4 regions of the Streptomyces sp. NPDC001796 genome follow, and region 3 is predicted to be linked to each of the others. Evidence: riboswitches for the same ligand, from Rfam matches in the RefSeq annotation. Region 3 holds a riboswitch; each other region holds the start of a gene.

Region 1 (4,810 bases), on a different contig from region 3:
CGGAACCGCCGGACGGCTACCTCCGGGACGTCACGGCAGGCGTCTTCGCAGCCTTCTACGTGCCGTTCCTGGCCACGTTCGTCGCCATGATGCTCACCGCCGACGACGGCCCGCAGCGCGTGCTGACCTTCCTGCTCCTGACGGTCGTCAGTGACACGGGCGCGTACGCGATCGGCTGGCGCTTCGGCCGGCACAAGCTGGCCCCGCGCATCAGTCCCGGCAAGACCCGAGAGGGTCTCATGGGAGCGGTCACCTTCGCGATGGGCGCGGGCGCCCTGTGCATGCAGTTCCTGATCGACGGCGGTGCCTGGTGGCAGGGCCTGCTGCTGGGGCTCGCGGTCGCGGCCAGCGCCACCCTCGGCGACCTGGGCGAGTCCATGATCAAACGAGACCTCGGCATCAAGGACATGGGCACGCTGCTGCCGGGCCACGGGGGCATCATGGACCGCCTCGACTCCTTGCTGCCGACGGCGCCGGTGGTGTGGCTGCTGATGGTGATCTTCGTCGGGTCGGCCTGACCTGCGCTGTCCTCGCCGAGGGGCTCGTCGTCCACAAGGTGGCGGTGGGCCCCTCTGCCGCGTCGACACCCGGCAGATGCGCTCACCTGTGAAGGTCTGCCGATGAAGGGTCGGGTTTTCTGACCAGGCCTTGCGGGCGCGGTCGCCCTGACATAACTACATGCTTCATGAATCTTTTCGGCCGCAGCTCTCCACTCCGACGCGCGACGGCTCCCGCCGCAGCCGTGGCCCCCGGTGCCCCGTCGAGGCCCGCCGCCCCGGCGCACAGCGGTGTCGGCGTTCTGCCTGATCCCGCTCTGCAGGCGCTCACCGGCGAGTGGATGATCGACCCCGCGCACAGCAGGATCGGGTTCTCCGTGCGGCACGCCATGGTGACGACGGTGCGCGGCGCCTTCACGCAGTACGACAGCCGCCTCTACTTCGACGGCCGCGACCCGGCCCGCTCCCGTGCCGACATAGCGCTGTTCACCGCCAGCGTCGACACCGGTGTCGAGCAGCGCGACGCGCACCTGGTCGGCCGCGACTTCCTGGACTCCGCGACCTATCCACGGATGATCTTCACCAGCACCGCTGTGCGCCTCGTGGGCGAGGACGTCTACCGCATGACAGGTGACCTCACCATCAAGGACACCACCCGTCCCGTCGACCTGGAACTCACCTACATCGGCCATGTGACGGACCCGTTCGGTTACGAGCGCGTCGGTTTCGACGGCACCACCACGATCAACCGTTCCGACTGGGGCCTGACCTACAACGCCAGGCTGGCCGAGGGCGGCGCCATGGTGAGCGAGAAGGTCCGCCTCCAGTTCGACATCGCGGCCATCCGCGCCACCGCCACCGCCTGACGGAGCACGCGGGCTGCGCCGACGGGGGACCGAACCGGACTTCGCGGCCCGGTGAATCCTCGGCCGCGGGCCATTCCAGTGGATCTGAGACACTGGGAGGACCATGCCCAAGCCCGGAGAACTCACTTTCGTCGCGCCGCGCGGAGCCAAGACGCCGCCGCGGCATCTCGCTGATCTCTCGCCCGCCGAGCGCAAGGAGGCGGTCGTCGCGGTCGGCGAGAAGCCGTTCCGCGCCAAGCAGCTCTCGCAGCACTACTTCGCGCGGTTCGCGCACGACCCGGAGCAGTGGACCGACATTCCCGCGCCCTCCCGTGGCAAGCTCCGGGAGGCGCTGCTCCCGGAGCTGATGACGGTCGTCCGGCATCTGGCGACGGACCAGGGCACCACCCGTAAGACGCTGTGGCGGCTGTTCGACGGCACGCTCGTCGAGTCCGTGCTGATGCGCTACCCCGACCGGGTCACCATGTGCATCAGCTCGCAGGCGGGTTGCGGCATGAACTGCCCGTTCTGCGCCACCGGCCAGGCGGGCCTGGACCGCAACCTGTCGACCGCCGAGATCGTGCACCAGATCGTGGACGGCATGCGGGCGCTGCGCGACGGCGAGATTCCCGGCGGCCCGGCGCGGCTGTCCAACATCGTCTTCATGGGCATGGGCGAGCCCCTCGCCAACTACAAGCGCGTCGTGGGTGCGATCCGGGCCCTCACCGATCCCGCGCCGGACGGGCTCGGCCTCTCGCAGCGCGGCATCACCGTCTCCACCGTGGGACTGGTGCCGGCCATCCACCGGTTCGCCGACGAGGGCTTCAAGTGCCGTCTCGCCATCTCCCTGCACGCCCCGGACGACGAGCTGCGCGACACCCTCGTCCCCGTCAACACGCGGTGGAAGGTGCGCGAGGTCCTCGACGCCGGGTTCGACTACGTCGAGAAGTCCGGACGCCGGCTGTCCATCGAGTACGCCCTCATCCGGGACATCAACGACCAGGCCTGGCGCGGTGATCTGCTGGGCCGGCTGCTCAAGGGCAAGCCCGTGCACGTCAACCTGATCCCGCTGAACCCGACGCCCGGCTCCAAGTGGACCGCCTCCCGCCCCGAGGACGAGAAGGCGTTCGTCGAGGCGATCGCCGCCCACGGTGTGCCGGTGACGATCCGGGACACCCGGGGTCAGGAGATCGACGGGGCGTGCGGTCAGCTCGCCGCCACCGAGCGGTAGTCTGAGGGCTGGTCCGTCAGTACGTACATCTTCATATTCCGACAGGGGAGCGCCACAGCGCTGAGAGTGCGGTAGCGACCGCAGACCCTCTGAACCTCGCCCAGGTCATTCTGGGTAGGGAGTTCGGTCTTCACTCGAGCTGTTGCGCCCTGCCCCCGGACCCTCGGAGGTCCGGGGCAGGGCCGCGTCTCTTCCTGGTCACCCCCAGGAGGAATCCAGTTGAGCATCACCGGTAAGCAGTGGGCGGCCGTGGCCGTCGGGCTGGGCATGGTCACGCTGTCCGCGTGCGGGTCGTCCGGTTCCGGAAGTGGGAACGGCAGCGGCGACTCCAAGACCGTGACCCTCGTCAGCCACGACTCGTGGGCCGCCTCGAAGAGCGTCATCGCGGCGTTCGAGAAGGAGTCCGGCTACACCGTCAAGGTCCTCAAGGACGGCGACGCGGGCCAGGCCGTCAACAAGGCGATCCTCACCAAGGACAACCCGCAGGGCGACGTCTTCTTCGGCGTCGACAACACCCTGCTGTCCAGGGCGCTGGACAACGGCCTTTTCCAGCCGTACGAGGCCAAGGGCCTCGACCAGGTCGGTGCCCCGTACCGGCTGGACGGGGACAAGCACCGGGTCACACCCATCGACTACGGCGACATCTGCGTCAACTACGACAAGAAGTACTTCGCCGACCACAAGCTGACCCCGCCGGCCTCCTTCGACGACCTCGTCAAGCCCGAGTACAAGAACCTCCTCGTCACCGAGAACGCCGCCACCTCCTCACCCGGCCTCGGCTTCCTGCTGGGCACCGCCGCGAAGTACGGCGACGGGGGGTGGCCGGACTACTGGAAGAAGCTCAAGGCCAACGGCGTGAAGGTGGTCGACGGCTGGGAGCAGGCCTACAACGAGGAGTTCTCCGGCTCCGCCGGCGGAAAGAAGGCCAAGGGCGACCGGCCGCTCGTCGTCTCCTACGCCTCCTCGCCGCCCGCCGAGGTCGTCTACGCCGACCCCCGGCCCAAGACCGCGCCGACCGGTGTCGCCACCGGCACCTGCTTCCGCCAGATCGAGTTCGCCGGTCTGCTGAGCAACGCGCACAACACCAAGGGCGGCAAGGCGTTCCTCGACTTCCTGATCAGCAGGAGGTTCCAGGAGGACATGCCGCTCAACATGTTCGTCTACCCGGTGGTCGGGGGAGCGAAGGTGCCCGCGGAGTTCACCGAGTACGGGCCCGCGGCCAAGGACCCCGAGACCATGGCCCCCACGAAGATCGCCGCCAACCGTGACCAGTGGGTCAAGTCGTGGACGTCGCTCGTACTGAAGTGACCCCACGCAGGCGGGGTGACGCGACGCGGCTGGGGCTGATGGCCCTGCCCGTCGCGTTCTTCGCGGTCTTCTTCGCCTACCCCGTCGCCGCGATCGTCGCACGCGGTCTGAAGGCGGACGGGGTGTGGCGGTTCGGGCGCGTCGTGGATGTGCTCGCGCAGCCGGACATCCGGCACGTGCTGTGGTTCACGACCTGGCAGGCGCTGGCCTCGACCGCCCTCACCCTGCTGATCGCGCTGCCCGGCGCGTATGTCTTCGCGCGCTACGACTTCCCGGGCAGGCAGCTGCTGCGCGCCGTCGTCACCGTCCCGTTCGTGCTGCCCACGGTGGTCGTCGGCACCGCATTCCTGGCGCTGGTAGGGCGTGGCGGACTCCTCGACGACCTGTGGGGCGTACGGCTCGACACCACCGTGTGGGCCATCCTGCTCGCCCACGTCTTCTTCAACTACGCCGTCGTCGTCCGCACGGTCGGCGGACTGTGGGCGCAGCTCGACCCCCGCCAGGAGGAGGCCGCGCGCGTGCTCGGCGCCTCCCGGCTCACGGCCTGGCGGACGGTGACGCTGCCCGCGCTCGCGCCGGCGGTGGCCGCCGCCGCGCTGATGGTGTTCCTGTTCACCTTCACCTCCTTCGGCGTGGTGCAGATCCTCGGCGGCCCCACCTTCTCCACTCTCGAGGTGGAGATCTACCGGCAGACCTCGGAGATCTTCGACCTGTCCACCGCCGCCGTGCTGACGATCGTCCAGTTCGCCGCGGTGTGCGCGATCCTCGGGGTGCACTCCTGGACGGTGCGCCGCCGGGAGAGCGCGCTGAAGCTGGTCGACCCGTCGCGCACGGCGCGCAGGCCGCGCGGGACCGCACAGTGGGCGCTGCTCGGCGCGGTCCTCGCGACCATCGCCCTCCTGCTCGTCCTGCCGCTCGCCGTCCTCGTC
Region 2 (4,810 bases), on a different contig from region 3:
ACGAGTTGCCCCGGCAGGGCCCGCCGCGGGCCTTCCCGCACCGGACAGCGGGGCCTCGGCGTCACCGACACCGCGGCGACCGGCAGGTGAAATCTTCAGCGGAAGCGGAGAAAGCGCATTCCCTCACAGGCCCGCCCGCTACTTTTTGACATGCGCGCAACACTCCCTTCCGTCACCCCCAGGAGCCGTTCCCCATGCGCAGACTCCTCGCCGCCCTCGCGGCGGCCACCGCCGCGGTCGGCGGACTCACGGTCACCGCGCCCACCGCCGCGGCGGCCGACTCGGGCACGTTCAACGTGCTCAGCTACAACGTCGCCGGTCTCCCCGAAGGCATCTCCAGCGCCCCGACACCGCGCCAGTCGAGCACCACGACGATCGGCTCACGCCTCGGCCCGTACGACATCGTCCAGGTCCAGGAGGACTTCAACTACCACGCGTACCTGTACGCCGCGGACTCCCACCCGTACCGCACGCCCACCAGCGGCGGCGCCGGCGTCGGCAGCGGACTCAACACGCTGTCCGGAATCCCGTACGACACCGACGACTTCGAGCGCGTCCACTGGAACTCCTGCCAGTACGACTCGGGCGACTGCCTCACCCCCAAGGGCTTCACGTTCATGCGGGAACGCCTGGCCGAGGGCGTCTACGTCGACTTCTACAACCTGCACACCAACGCCGGGACGAACGACGGCGACCTCACCGCACGGGCGGACAACCTCAAGCAGCTGACGGACTTCATCAAGACCCACTCCGCGGGCAACGCCGTCGTCGTCATGGGCGACACCAACACCCGTTACACGCGTTCCGGCGACACGATCGCCGAGTTCGCCGCCGCGAACGGCCTCACCGACGCCTGGGTCAAGCTGGTGCGCGGCGGCACCCCGCCCGCCAAGGGCAGCGACCCGCTGCTCTGCGACGAGAACGCGGTCACCAACAGCTGCGAGGTCGTCGACAAGATCCTCTACCGGGGCAGCAAGCTGGTCTCGCTGGGCGCCACGGCGTACAACAACGAGCACGCCAAGTTCCTCACCGACGACGGCAAGATGCTCTCCGACCACGACCCGATCACCGCGGCGTTCAGCTGGACGCGCAACTCCGCCTTCCAGCTCGGCGACCAGTTCGGCGGGCCGCACGGCGACTACTACAACGACCTCGACAGCGTCCCGGCCGGCGCCCGGGCGACCGGCATCTCGCTGCGCAGCGGCTCCCGTGTCGACCAGGTCGGCGTGACGCTGGCAGGCGGCACCACGCTCGCCCACGGCGGCACGGGCGGTACCGCGTCCTCGCTGACGCTGGGCAGCGGCGAGTACGTGACGAGCGTGCAGCTCTGCGAGGGCCGGTACGACGGCCACACGAGGATCTTCTCCGCGAAGTTCACGACCAACCTCGGCCGCAGCCTGGCGGGCGGCACCACGACCTCCGACTGCGTGACCCGTACGGCGCCCTCCGGCTGGCAGATCGCCGGGTTCCACGGGCGTTCCGGCGGCGAGGTCGACAAGATCGGCTTCATCTACACCCGGCGCTGACGCGCCACGGCGACTCGTCGAGGGCCGCCGACCGACCTGGCAGCGGCCCTCGCGTATGGCTGATTCCCGTCCCCGGGTTAGTCTTGCCGCCGTACCGGACACGGGGTGCCCCCTCTGGGGGCTGAGATCACACCCGTCGAACCTGAACCAGTTCGTACTGGCGGAGGGATGTCTTTCATGCCATCGGCGCATGTCTCGGACGGGCTGCCCACAGGCGGCCGGAGCACCGTCTTCGACGGGCGGATGCCCACCGCTCCCGGCGACCTCAGGGTCGAGGGTCACGGCATCGAGCCGGTCCCCGAGACGAATCGTTACGGCGGGGCAGGCCGGCTGTTCACCGTGTGGTTCGCCCCCAATCTGACCATGACCGGCGTGTTCACCGGGACCATCGGCATCGCGCTCGGCCTGGACTTCACCACCGCGCTCGCCGCCGCCGTCCTCGGCACGGTGCTGGGCGCGGTGCCCACCGCCTATCTGAGCACCTGGGGCAGCCGTACCGGAGCCGGCCAGCTGCCGCTCGCCCGGCTGGCGTTCGGGCGAGCGGTGGTGCTGCCCGGGGTGCTGCAGTGGCTGTCCTCGATCGCCTGGGACGCGCTGATCGGGCTGTTCGGCGGTGATGCGCTGGCGCGGCTCGCCGGCTGGCCGTTCTGGCTGGGCGTCCTTGTGGTGATGCTGGCGCAAGGGGCCCTCGGGGTCCTCGGATACGAGGCGATCCACCGGCTGCAGCTCGTCATGACGTTCGTGCTGGCGGCCGCCTTCGCGCTGATCGCCCTGCGCATGGCGGGCAGCGTGCACCCCGCCTGGACGGGCACCGCGCACGGCGCGGACCGGGCGGGCGCCTTCGTGCTGACCAGCACCATCGCGCTCAGCCTTTCGCTGTCCTGGGCGCCGTACGCCAGCGACTTCAGCCGCTATCTGCCGCGCGGCACGTCACGCCCCCGGATGTTCTGGTGCACGCTGCTCGGCCTCGTGGTGTCCTTCGTCGCCGTGCAGGTCCTCGGGCTGTGGGGCGCCTCGGTCCTGACCGACCAGACGGCCGCGGGCGTGGACCATGTACTGGGCGGGGGCGCGGCCGGCGCCTTCGGACTGCTGGCCGTCGCGCTCGCGGCGCTCGCCAGCAACGCGATGAACGACTACAGCGGCTCCTTGGCGCTGCAGACCGTCGGGGTGCGCCTGCCGCGTCCGGTGGCGGCCGCCCTCGCGGTGGTGCTGGGCTTCCCGCTGGTGCTGTGGATGCACGCGGCGAACACCACCGCCCGCTTCCAGAACGTGCTGTTGTTCGTGAGCTACTGGATCCCGGGGTTCGTGGCCATCGTGGTCGTCGACTGGCTCGCACGGCGCGGCACCGCGGTCGACCTCGCCGCCGGGACCGCGCGGCCGCGCTCGGTGTGGCCGCCGCTGCTGGCGTTCGTCGGCGCCTTCGCCGCGGCGGTGCCGTTCATGGACACCGGCCTGTACGTGGGTCCGGCCGCCCACGCGCTGCACGGCGCCGACGTCTCGTACTACGTGGCGTTCCTGGTGGCCCTCGCGCTGTATGCCCCGCTGCGCGTCCGAGAGGAGATTCGCGTGCGCGTCCGAGAGGAGGGCCGCGCATGACCGCGCCGCCCCGCGTCCTGACCATCGCCGGCTCCGACTCCGGCGGCGGCGCCGGGATCCAGGCCGACCTGAAGACCATGCTGGCGCTCGGCGCCCACGGGATGAGCGTGATCACCGCGGTCACGGCGCAGAACTCCGTGGGAGTGCAGGGGGCGTGGGAGCTGCCCGTGGAGGCGGTGCGCGCCCAGTACCGCAGTGTCGTCGACGACATCGGCGTACAGGCGGTCAAGACGGGCATGCTCGCCTCGCCCGCGCTGGTCACGGCGGTGGCCGACCTGCTCACGGACGTTCCGGCACCGGTCGTGGTGGACCCGGTGAGCGTCTCCAAACACGGCGACCGGCTGCTCGCCGACGACGCCCTGGACGCGGTACGGACCAGGCTGCTGCCGCTCGCCACGGTGACCACGCCGAACCTGGACGAGGTCGCGGAGCTGACCGGCCTCACGGTGACCGACGAGGCGGGCATGCGCCGCGCGGCCGACCGCCTGCTGTCGTACGGGCCCCGGTGGGTGCTCGTGAAGGGCGGGCATCTGCCCGGCGAGGCCGCCGACCTGCTCACGGACGGCCGGCAGGAGCACTGGCTGCGCGCTCCGCGCCACGACAACCGCCACACCCACGGCACGGGCTGCACCCTCGCCTCGGCCGTCGCGGTCGGTCTCGCGCGGGGCCTCACGGTGCCGGAGGCGGTGCGGCAGGCCAAGGCGTACGTCACGGAGGCGATCGCCGCGGGCTTCGCGCTCGGCGCCGGCATCGGACCGGTGGACCACGGCTGGAGGCTGCGTGCGGGCACGTGACGGTGGCCGGGGAAGGGAACCCGCCGTCATGAGGGTGCCTCGGGGAAAGGCGTCACAGACGGATCTGGTGTGATGGACGGGCACCGCCGATCCTTTCGCGGAAGGACCGAACCCTGAACACCCCGCTCGCCGAGGCTCTCTCCGTCGTGCTCCTCGTCGCCGTCCTGGCCGGCGCGGTGGTGCGTCCCTTCAAACTGCCGGAGGCCGTCTGGGCGGTTCCGGCCGCCGGGATCGCCATCCTGACCGGCGCCATCTCCCTGGATCACGCGCGGGCCGAGGCCGAGCGCCTGGGCCCGGTGGTCGGCTTCCTGGCGGCCGTGCTGGTGCTGGCCCACTTCTGTGACGTCGAGGGGCTGTTCCAGGCCTGCGGCGCGTGGATGGCGCGCTGGGCGGCGGGTCGTCCCGGGCGGCTGCTGACCGCGGTGTTCGCGCTCGCCTCGGTGATCACCGCGGTGCTCAGCCTGGACGCCACCGTCGTGCTGCTCACCCCCGTCGTGTTCGCCACCGCGGCCCGCATGGGCGCCCGCCCGAAGCCGCATCTGTACGCCTGCACCCATCTGTCGAACACCGCCTCGCTGCTGCTGCCGGTCTCCAATCTCACCAATCTGCTCGCGTTCGGCGCGGCCGGGCTGAGCTTCACCCGTTTCGCCGCGCTGATGGCTCTGCCGTGGCTGGTGGCGGTGGCCGCCGAGTACACCGTCTTCCGGCGTTTCTTCCGCCACGACCTGGACGCGGGAGCCACCGACGAGGACCACGGCGAGCCGCCGAAGCTGCCGCTGTTCGCGCTGGTGACGGTCGCCTGCACGCTGGCGGGGTTCGTGGTGGCCTCCGCGTTGGGCATCGACCCGGCGTGGTCGGCGGCGGCCGGGGCGCTGGTGCTGGCCGTGCGCGGGC
Region 3 (4,810 bases):
GCGCCGCCCGCGCCCACCGCGGGCCGGTGCGGCGGCCGGAGCGGCGGCCGGAACGGCGGACCGGCCGGAGCCGTCGGAGCGGTCGGCGGAGACCACCAGGGCGGCCAGTGCCGTGGTCACCGGCACCGAGGCGACCAGGCCGATCGAACCGACGAGCGTGCGCACGATCTCCTCCGCGACCAGCTCGCTGTCGGCAACGGTGACCACGCTGCTCTGCGCGATCGAGAACAGCAGCAACAGCGGCAGAGCGGCACCCGCGTACGCCAGGACGAGTGTGTTGACGACCGACGCGATGTGGTCGCGGCCGATGCGGATTCCCGCGCGGTACAGACCACGCCAGCCCATCGACGGGTTCGCTTCGTGGAGTTCCCAGACCGCCGAGGTCTGCGTCACCGTCACATCGTCGAGGACGCCGAGGGAGCCGATGATGACGCCGGCCAGCAGCAGGCCGCTCATGTCGATACCCGGGTACAGGCCGTGGATCAGGCCGGTGTTGTCGTCGGTGTTGCCGGTCAGCGCGGCCCAGCCGATGAACAGGGAGCCCAGCACACCGATCAGGGACAGGGAGATGAGCGTGCCGAGCACCGCCACCGAGGTGCGTGCCGAGAGGCCGTGGCACATGTAGAGGGCGATCAGCATGATGGCGCTGGACCCGACCACGGCCACGAGCAGGGGGTTCGAGCCCTGCAGGATCGCCGGCAGGATGAACAGGCTCAGCACCAGGAAGCTGACGGCCAGCGCGATGAGCGCCATCACACCGCGCATCCGGCCGACGACCACCACGGCGATGGCGAAGATGCCGGCCAGCAACGCCATGGGGACCTTGCGGTTCACATCCGCCACTGAGTACTGCAGGTCCCTGGGGGCGGACGGTTCGTACGCGACCACGACCTTCTCGCCCTGATGCAACTGCCGTGACTGGTCCGGCTGGACGATCTCCGTGAACGTCCGGCCCTGGTCCTTGCCCGTGTCGACGCGCACGGTCGCCTTCTTGCAGGTGCCGGTCGACTGCTGCTGGGCCGAGGAGCCCTCGGCCGTGGAAGTGTCACCGGTCGGGGTGTCACCCGAGGCGTTCACGGACTTGCAGTCCACCTCCACCACCCTGGTGACCGTGGCCTGCTGGGTCTGCCGGTCGAATCCCACGCCGGTGCGCTTGTGTGACGGCACTCCGCCGGGCCACAGCACGACCAGACCGACGACCACGGCTGCCGTGAAGGGAATGAGGATCGCGGCGATGACCCTGCGCAGGTGCAGCGACACGGGCGCCGCCGAGCCATGGCTGTGGCTGTGGCTGTGGCTGTGCGAGTGACCGTGCCCGCCGCGTGTTCCCTGCCCGTGCCCGCCGCTCGGTCCATGGCCATGTGCGTCACCCGGGCCGTGGCCGTGGGGCGGGTCGGGCGGTGGGTACGGGGGCGGATGCTGTGTCGTGGTCACCGAGGCATCATCGCAAGAAGGCGTGAGGCCCACTGTTCAGCTCGCGCAAAGAGACGCTAGCGTGGGGGGACCTTTGCACACGCGGGAGCTCGGAGCACCGGGCTGAGAGGGCGCTGACCTCCGTAGACGCGATGTTTCACGTGGAACATCGGCGGACGGAAACCGCTGCGTCGACCGCTGAACCTGTTACCGGGTAATGCCGGCGTAGGGAGTAGGTCTCATGACCAACAAGGACGTACGCACGCCTGCCTCCGTTCAGGGCGAACAGTCGCAGGAGGCTGGACAGTCCATCGGCTGGCACAAGGCGTACATCGAGGGCTCACGCCCCGACCTGCGGGTGCCGGTCCGTCGGGTGCACCTCACCAACGGGCAGTCGGTCACGCTGTACGACACCTCCGGCCCGTACACCGATCCACTGGTCCAGACCGACGTCCGCAGGGGCTTGCCCCCATTGCGGGAGAACTGGATCACCGCCCGCGGCGACACCGAGGAGTACGCGGGCCGTCCCGTCCGCCCCGAGGACGACGGCATCAAGCACACGTCGCCGCGGGGCGGACTGCGCAACCTCGACGCGGTGTTCCCGGGGCGCCCGCGTCAGCCTCGCCGCGGCCGCGACGGCAAAGCGGTGACGCAACTGGCGTACGCACGCCGTGGGGAGATCACGCCCGAGATGGAGTTCGTCGCCCTCCGGGAGAACGTGTCCCCGGAAGTGGTGCGCGAGGAGATCGCGGCAGGCCGTGCGGTCCTCCCGGCCAACGTCAACCACCCCGAGATCGAGCCGATGATCATCGGTAAGCGGTTCCTGGTGAAGGTCAACGCCAACATCGGCAACTCCGCCGTCACCTCGTCCATCGAGGAGGAGGTCGAGAAGATGACCTGGGCGACCCGCTGGGGCGCCGACACGGTCATGGATCTGTCTACCGGCCGCAACATCCACACCACGCGCGAGTGGGTGCTGCGCAACTCCCCCGTGCCGATCGGCACGGTGCCGCTCTATCAGGCCCTCGAGAAGGTCGACGGGAAGGCCGAGGAACTGACCTGGGAGATCTACAAGGACACGGTCATCGAGCAGGCCGAGCAGGGCGTGGACTACATGACGGTGCACGCGGGGGTGCGTCTGCCGTACGTACCGCTGACCGCGAACCGCAAGACCGGCATCGTCTCGCGTGGCGGCTCGATCATGGCGGCGTGGTGCCTCGCCCACCACAAGGAGTCGTTCCTGTACGAACACTTCGAAGAACTGTGCGAAATCCTCGCGGCCTACGACGTCACGTACTCGCTGGGCGACGGCCTCAGGCCCGGCTCCATCGCGGACGCCAACGACGAGGCACAGTTCGCGGAACTGCGCACGCTCGGGGAACTCGGCCGGATCGCCAGGCGTTTCAACGTACAGACCATGATCGAGGGCCCGGGACACGTCCCGATGCACAAGATCAAGGAGAACATCGACCTTCAGCAGGAGATCTGCGATGAAGCTCCGTTCTACACGCTCGGGCCGCTGACGACGGACATCGCGCCGGCGTACGACCACATCACCTCGGGCATCGGCGCCGCGATGATCGCCTGGTGGGGCACGGCCATGCTCTGCTACGTCACCCCCAAGGAGCACTTGGGCCTGCCCAACCGCGACGATGTCAAGACCGGTGTGATCACCTACAAGATCGCTGCCCATGCGGCCGACCTCGCCAAGGGCCATCCGGGTGCGCAGGCGTGGGACGACGCTCTGTCCGACGCGCGCTTCGAGTTCCGCTGGGAGGACCAGTTCAATCTGGCCCTCGACCCGGACACGGCCCGTGCCTTCCACGACGAGACCCTTCCGGCGGAGCCGGCCAAGACCGCGCACTTCTGCTCGATGTGCGGTCCGAAGTTCTGCTCGATGAAGATCTCCCAGGACATCCGCCGTGAGCACGGCGGCAACCGCGAGGAGATCGAGGAGGGCATGGCACAGAAGTCGAGGGAGTTCGCCGAGGCGGGAAACCGGGTGTACCTGCCGATCGCCGACTGATCTGGCAGTGCCCGCCGACGTCCCGTCATGCGGTGCCCACCGGCCTGCGTCGTCGCTGCGCGGGCCGGAGGGGCCGACTGACGCGGAGTGACCACGACATGGGCCCGCGCCTTTCGTGAGCGGGCCGGACGTCGGTGGGTCGGCCGGGGGCGGGGCCACTCCGGGGATGGTCCGGAGGTGGGCGCCCCCGCCTTGCGCACCTCGGTGGCGACCGGTCGCCGGCCGGGCCGGTCACTCCGGCGTGTGCTCCGGCCCGCCGAAGTCCGGGCTGGTGAAGTCGGGGCTGGTGAAGCTGGGGCGCGTACCGGCGGCCGGACCGCTGTCGGGGCTGCTGAACCCCGGACGGTCGTAGCCGAGGTGCGGGATGCGGCCGGCGGTCGCCTCCGGTGCCTTCCGGGTCATCGCGGCCGTGCCCGGGTCGCTGAGCGCCTCACGGAGGAACGGCAGGATGCCGCGCTCCAGCAGTGCCTCGTGCCAGGCATCCCTGGCCCGGGACACCTCCGTCGTCAACGTGCCCGACGCGTCCGCCCCTTGTGCCGAGGAGCTGTTGCGCAGGGCGGTGAGCAGCAGGCCGATCGCGGCGACCAGGATCGACGCCGCGGTCACCGCGCCGAAGACCCACCCGGTCGTCAGGAGCGTCCGGGCGAACGCCTGATCGGGATTGACCATCTTGAGGATGTACCCCACGAGCAGGAAGATCGCCGCTGCCGCACCCGCGAGGAAGGGGGCGAGGACCGCGATGACGGCACCGGTCCCGGCGCTCGCGGCGGCCTCTCCCACGGTGGCCGCGAGCCCCAGGGCGTCCAGGTCCGCCTCCGGGGAACCGGGGGTGCCGTCCTGGACGATCGGGGTGGACGGCGCCGGCCGGCGCAGTTCCTCGCGGACCATCACGTAGTGCTGGTACTCGGTGGCCGCCGCCGCGGTGATGAGGGCGGTGGCGTTCAGCGCCATGGTGCGCAACTGTTCGGGGTTCAGCCGCTGACCCACAGCGGACAGATCCGGGCGGTGTGGTGCGGAGCGCAGCGCCTCATCGAGGATCCGCTCGTAGTCCTGGCGGTCCTCGCTCAGCAGGTGCTGCGGAACGCTGTTCATGTGCATCCCCCGATGCTCCGTAGGGCTTGTGGCTCGGCATGCTGACGAGCCGTCGGGCAGAAACGGAGGGGAGCCTGCTACGGATAAGCCGATGGTAGAGCGGCGACGGCGCGCGGTGACAGGGGGTTTCCGGAAAATGGCCCCGGCCTGCGCTCCTGTGCGCGGTCCTCCGTCGGGGGATGTTTGTCCGGGGAACGCTCAGATATCCAAGGGAAGTTGCTGGACCAGCAGCTTTCCGGCCATGGTCACCCCGCCGTCCATCGCGATCGCCAGTCCGTC
Region 4 (4,810 bases), on a different contig from region 3:
CGCGATCTGTCCTCGTGGATGCGGTTCCGAGGGCCATAGTCGCAGGTTAGCCAGGGCTCGGCGGTCCCCCAACCGGACGCCTGGGATTTGCCCGAATTGTCGACTTGTTGTCCACCCATCGGACACCGCGGGGCAGTACCGGCCTCCGGGCGCTCCTACGCGGCGCGCAGCCGCTTGGCGAACTCGGCCGCCGCCGCGCCCGGGTCGTCCGCCTCCGTGATCGCGCGGACGACCACCACGCGGCGGGCGCCGGCCTCGAGGACCTGATCCAGGTTGCCGAGGTCGATGCCGCCGATGGCGAACCAGGGGCGGCCGGTGCCGAGCGCGGCGGTGTGACGGACCAGGCCGAGGCCCGGGGCGGGGCGGCCGGGTTTGGTGGGGGTGGGCCAGCAGGGGCCGGTGCAGAAGTAGTCCACACCCTCCTGGACGGCGGCGGCCTCGGCCTCCGCCTCGGAGTGGGTGGAGCGGCCTATGAGGATGTCGTCGCCGAGGACGGCGCGGGCCGCGGGGACGGGGAGGTCGCCCTGGCCGAGGTGCAGGACGTCGGAGCGGGCGGCGTGGGCGACGTCCGCGCGGTCGTTCACCGCGAGGAGCTTGCCGTGGCGGGCACAGGCCTCGGCGAAGACCTGGAGGTGCTCCAGCTCCTCGGCGGCCTCCATGCCCTTCTCGCGCAGCTGCACGATGTCGACGCCGCCGGCGAGGACCGCGTCGAGGAACTCGGCGAGGTCGCCCTGGCGCTTGCGTGCGTCCGTGCACAGATAGACGCGGGCGTCGGCGAGCCGGGCGGTGCGGGTGGTGTCGGGCACGGTGGTGTTCCCCCCGTTGTCGGTGGCGTACGGGCCGCGGCGGGGCGCGGTCGGCCGGGGCGGGGCGTGTCCCTGGCCCGCGGCCCGTACCTCGGACGGTTTTTCTTGTGTGTCGGCCTGATCGGACCGGAACAGGTCCGATCGGGTCAGCTCCGGTCGGGTCCGGTCCGATCAGGCCGGATCGATCAGACGGCGAGCGCCTGTGCGCGGCGCTTCACCTCCGTGCCGCGATTCTCGCTGAGAGCCTGCGCGGGGGTGCCGGGCAGAGTCGGGTCGGGGGTGAAGAGCCACTCGATCATCTCTTCGACCGTGAAGCCGTCGTCCCGCAGCAGGGTCAGGGTGCCTGACAGGCCCTTGACCACCTTGTCCCCGTCGATGAAGGCGGCGGGGACGTGCAGCGCCTTGTTCTCGCCTCGGCGGACGGCGATGAGCTGGCCCTCCTTGACCAGCTGCCGCACGCGGGTCACCTCCACGCCGAGGGCTTCGGCGATGTCGGGCAGGGTGAGCCAGGCGGGGACGAGAGCATCGATCTTTGCGTCAATCTCGGTCACGGGATCAAGCGTGCCATCCCGCACTGACAGTCGGAAGCGGAGCGCCTCCGGCGGGGTTAGGCGGAGAGGGTGGTTGCGCCCTACGCCGTGGCCTCCTTGAGCGGGCGGGACGGGTCCGACAGCAGTGCGGGGTCCATGGGGGTGCCCGACTCGATCAGGCGGCGGCCCTGCGCCAGGTCCCGGGGGCGGCCCACGGCCAGCAGGGCCACCAGGCGGCCCTCGCGCAGCCAGCAGACCGTCCAGGCCGCGCCCTCGGGATCGCCGCGCCACACCGTCGTGTCGGCGGACGCGTGGTGGCCCACGTACTGGACGAACCGGCCGAACTGCTCCGACCAGAAATACGGCACCGGGTCGTACGCCACCGGTGTCTGGCCGATGATGTTCGCGGCCACCGTGCGCGGACCCTGGAGGGCGTTGTCCCAGTGGTGGACGAGCAGGCGCTCCTCGTAGCGGCCCGACGGGAAGGACGCGCAGTCACCGACCGCGTACACGTCCGGCACCGAGGTGCGCAGATGGTCGTCGGCCAGCACCTCGCCGTGCACGCCCAGCTCGATCCCGGACCCGGCGAGCCAGGCGGTGGCGGGCCGGGCTCCGATGCCCACCACCACCGCCCCGGCCGGCACCCGGGAGCCGTCGTCCAGCACGACCGCGCCCGGCTCGATGCGGTCCACGCGCGCTTGTGTGCGCAGCTCGGCACCGCTGTCCGCGTACCAGGCCGTCATCGGCACCGCCACCTCCGCGGGCAGCGCCCCCGCGAGCGGCCGGTCCGCGGCCTCCACCACGGTCACCGCGCAGCCCGCCTCGCGCGCGGCGGTGGCGAACTCGGCGCCGATCCAGCCGGCGCCGACGACCACGATGTCGTGCTGACGGGCGAGCACCGGCCGCAGCCGCTCGGCGTCGTCCAGGGTGCGCAGCAGATGCACCCCGGGGACGCCCTCCGCGCCCGGCAGCCGGATCGGCTCCGCCCCGGTCGCGATGACCAGGACGTCGTACGGGACGGGGCCCCGCTCGGTGTCCAGCTCGTGGTCCCCGGGGCGCAGGCCGGTCGCTTCGCGACCCAGTTCGAGCCCAATGTCCAGCGCCTCGAAGTCGACGTCGAAGGCGGAGCCCTCGGCCTTGCCGAGCAGCACGGCCTTGGACAGCGGCGGCCTGTCGTACGGCTGGTGCGGCTCCGCGCCGATCAGCGTCACGCCGCCGGTGAAGCCCTGTTCCCGCAGGGCGACCGCGGTCTGCACCCCGGCCATGCCCGCGCCCACGACGACGACGCGCCGCGCCGTACCACCCCGTGCCTGCGTCTGCTCGCTCACCTGATCACCATAGACAACTGACGAATTGTCAGTCAGGGGGCGTGCTGAGTGACGTCCTGCACAGCCCCCGGGCCGGGCGGGAGGCTGTCTTACCGAGCCGAACGGCACGGGCTAGGGTTGCCACCGTAAGCACTCGCGGGAGCCCGGGCGCACCGGGCTGAGAGGGAGGCTGGGACGGCCTCCGACCGTACGAACCTGATCCGGGTCATGCCGGCGAAGGGAGGGGCTGGACGCCCATGTCGCGTACACCGGACGAACCGTCGACATCGAGCGATCCGTCGACCGTGTCGGACGTCCTCGTCATCGGGGGCGGGATCATCGGTCTGGTGACCGCCTGGCGGGCGGCGCAGCGGGGGTTCGCCACCGCCGTGGTGGATCCGGAGCCGGGCGGCGGAGCCGCGCAGGTGGCCGCCGGGATGCTGGCCGCCGTCACCGAGCTGCACCACGGCGAGCAGACGCTGCTCGCCCTGAATCTCGCCTCCGCGCGCCGCTACCCGGACTTCGCCGCAGAACTGACCGAGGCCACCGGCCGGGACCTGGGCTACCGCCGCTGCGGCACGCTCGCCGTGGCGCTCGACGCCGACGACCGCGCCGAGCTGCGCGAACTGCACGCCCTGCAGCAGCGCTCGGGGCTGGAGTCGGAGTGGCTGAGCGGGCGGGAGTGCCGCCGTCTGGAGCCGATGCTCGCGCCGGGCGTGCGCGGGGGGCTCAGGGTCGACGGCGACCACCAGATCGACCCCCGCCGCCTCGCCGCGGCCCTGGTGACGGCCTGTGAACGCGCCGGGGTGGTCTTCCACCGGGTGTGGGCCGAGCGGCTCACGGTGGTGCGGGAGCGGGCCTGCGGGGTACGGACCGCCGACGGCACCGAGCTCGCCGCCGGGCAGGTCGTCCTCGCCGCGGGCAGCCTCAGCGGGCGGCTCGCGGGCGTCCCGGACGACGTCCTGCCGCCCGTACGCCCCGTGAAGGGTCAGGTGCTGCGGCTGACCGTGCCCGCGCGGTACGCGCCGTTCCTGAGCCGTACGGTGCGCGCCGTCGTCCGCGGTGGCGCGATCTACCTCGTGCCGCGTGAGAACGGCGAGCTGGTGGTCGGCGCGACCAGCGAGGAGCTTGGCTGGGACACCACGGTCACCGCGGGCGGGGTGTACGAGCTGCTGCGGGACGCGCACGAGCTGGTGCCCGGGATCACCGAGCTGCCGCTCACCGAGACGCGGGCGGGTCTGCGCCCGGGCTCGCCGGACAACGCGCCGCTGCTCGGCCCCACCGGGCTGGACGGCCTGCTGCTGGCCACCGGCCACTACCGCAACGGTGTCCTGCTCACCCCGGTCACCGGTGACGTCATGGCGCACGTGCTGACCACCGGTGAGCTTCCCGAGGAGGCCCGCCCCTTCACGCCCCGGCGTTTCACCGCCGCCGCACTCACGGAGCAGCCCGTATGAACATCTCGGTCAACGGGGAGACCCGCGAGGTCACCCCCGGTGTCGCGCTCGACGCGGTGGTGCGGAGCCTGACCGCCGCCCCCTCGGGCGTGGCCGCCGCCGTCAACGAAACCGTCGTCCCGCGCGCGCAGTGGGCGTCGACGTCCCTCAGCGAGGGAGACCGCGTCGAGGTCCTCACCGCCGTCCAAGGAGGCTGACCCATGGCTGACGATCCCTTCGTCCTCGGTGGGACCACCTACTCGTCCCGGCTGATCATGGGCACGGGGGGTGCCCCGAGCCTGGATGTGCTGGAGCGGGCGCTGGTGGCGTCCGGCACGGAGCTGACGACGGTCGCGATGCGGCGCGTCGACGCCTCGGTGCACGGCTCGGTCCTGTCCGTGCTCGACAAGCTGGGCATCCGGGTGCTGCCGAACACCGCGGGCTGCTTCACCGCGGGCGAGGCCGTGCTCACCGCCCGCCTCGCGCGCGAGGCCCTCGGCACGGATCTGGTCAAGCTGGAGGTCATCGCCGACGAGCGGACCCTGCTGCCGGACCCGGTCGAACTGCTGGAGGCGGCCGAGACGCTGGTGGACGACGGCTTCACCGTGCTGCCGTACACGAACGACGACCCCGTTCTCGCCCGCAAGCTGGAGGACGTCGGCTGCGCCGCGATCATGCCGCTCGGCTCCCCGATCGGATCCGGGCTCGGCATCCGCAACCCCCACAACTTC

The links. Region 3 has a riboswitch for thiamine pyrophosphate ahead of thiC (phosphomethylpyrimidine synthase ThiC). Riboswitches for the same ligand answer to the same signal wherever they lie in the genome.
Region 1: another riboswitch for thiamine pyrophosphate. It lies ahead of ACFYZE_RS25335 (thiamine ABC transporter substrate binding subunit); the one in region 3 lies ahead of thiC (phosphomethylpyrimidine synthase ThiC).
Region 2: another riboswitch for thiamine pyrophosphate. It lies ahead of ACFYZE_RS08250 (purine-cytosine permease family protein); the one in region 3 lies ahead of thiC (phosphomethylpyrimidine synthase ThiC).
Region 4: another riboswitch for thiamine pyrophosphate. It lies ahead of thiO (glycine oxidase ThiO); the one in region 3 lies ahead of thiC (phosphomethylpyrimidine synthase ThiC).

The regions. Positions count from the first base shown of each region.
Region 1 covers NZ_JBIAUC010000014.1:45,104-49,913, forward strand. The annotation lists gene ACFYZE_RS25320 (phosphatidate cytidylyltransferase) at 1-518, shown strand, start outside; gene ACFYZE_RS25325 (YceI family protein) at 686-1,363, shown strand; gene rlmN (23S rRNA (adenine(2503)-C(2))-methyltransferase RlmN) at 1,467-2,573, shown strand; TPP riboswitch at 2,607-2,712, shown strand; gene ACFYZE_RS25335 (thiamine ABC transporter substrate binding subunit) at 2,841-3,881, shown strand; gene ACFYZE_RS25340 (ABC transporter permease) at 3,857-4,810, shown strand, end outside.
Region 2 covers NZ_JBIAUC010000003.1:342,756-347,565, reverse strand. The annotation lists gene ACFYZE_RS08255 (jacalin-like lectin) at 195-1,526, shown strand; TPP riboswitch at 1,618-1,712, shown strand; gene ACFYZE_RS08250 (purine-cytosine permease family protein) at 1,704-3,122, shown strand; gene thiD (bifunctional hydroxymethylpyrimidine kinase/phosphomethylpyrimidine kinase) at 3,119-3,916, shown strand; gene ACFYZE_RS08240 (arsenic transporter) at 4,030-4,810, shown strand, end outside.
Region 3 covers NZ_JBIAUC010000002.1:529,323-534,132, forward strand. The annotation lists gene ACFYZE_RS05925 (YibE/F family protein) at 1-1,434, opposite strand, end outside; TPP riboswitch at 1,506-1,662, shown strand; gene thiC (phosphomethylpyrimidine synthase ThiC) at 1,655-3,439, shown strand; gene ACFYZE_RS05935 (hypothetical protein) at 3,671-4,537, opposite strand; gene ACFYZE_RS05940 (metallophosphoesterase) at 4,730-4,810, opposite strand, start outside.
Region 4 covers NZ_JBIAUC010000001.1:620,758-625,567, reverse strand. The annotation lists gene metF (methylenetetrahydrofolate reductase [NAD(P)H]) at 1-37, opposite strand, end outside; gene thiE (thiamine phosphate synthase) at 156-806, opposite strand; gene ACFYZE_RS02780 (Rv2175c family DNA-binding protein) at 992-1,357, opposite strand; gene ACFYZE_RS02775 (NAD(P)/FAD-dependent oxidoreductase) at 1,438-2,664, opposite strand; TPP riboswitch at 2,790-2,903, shown strand; gene thiO (glycine oxidase ThiO) at 2,901-4,100, shown strand; gene thiS (sulfur carrier protein ThiS) at 4,097-4,297, shown strand; gene ACFYZE_RS02760 (thiazole synthase) at 4,301-4,810, shown strand, end outside.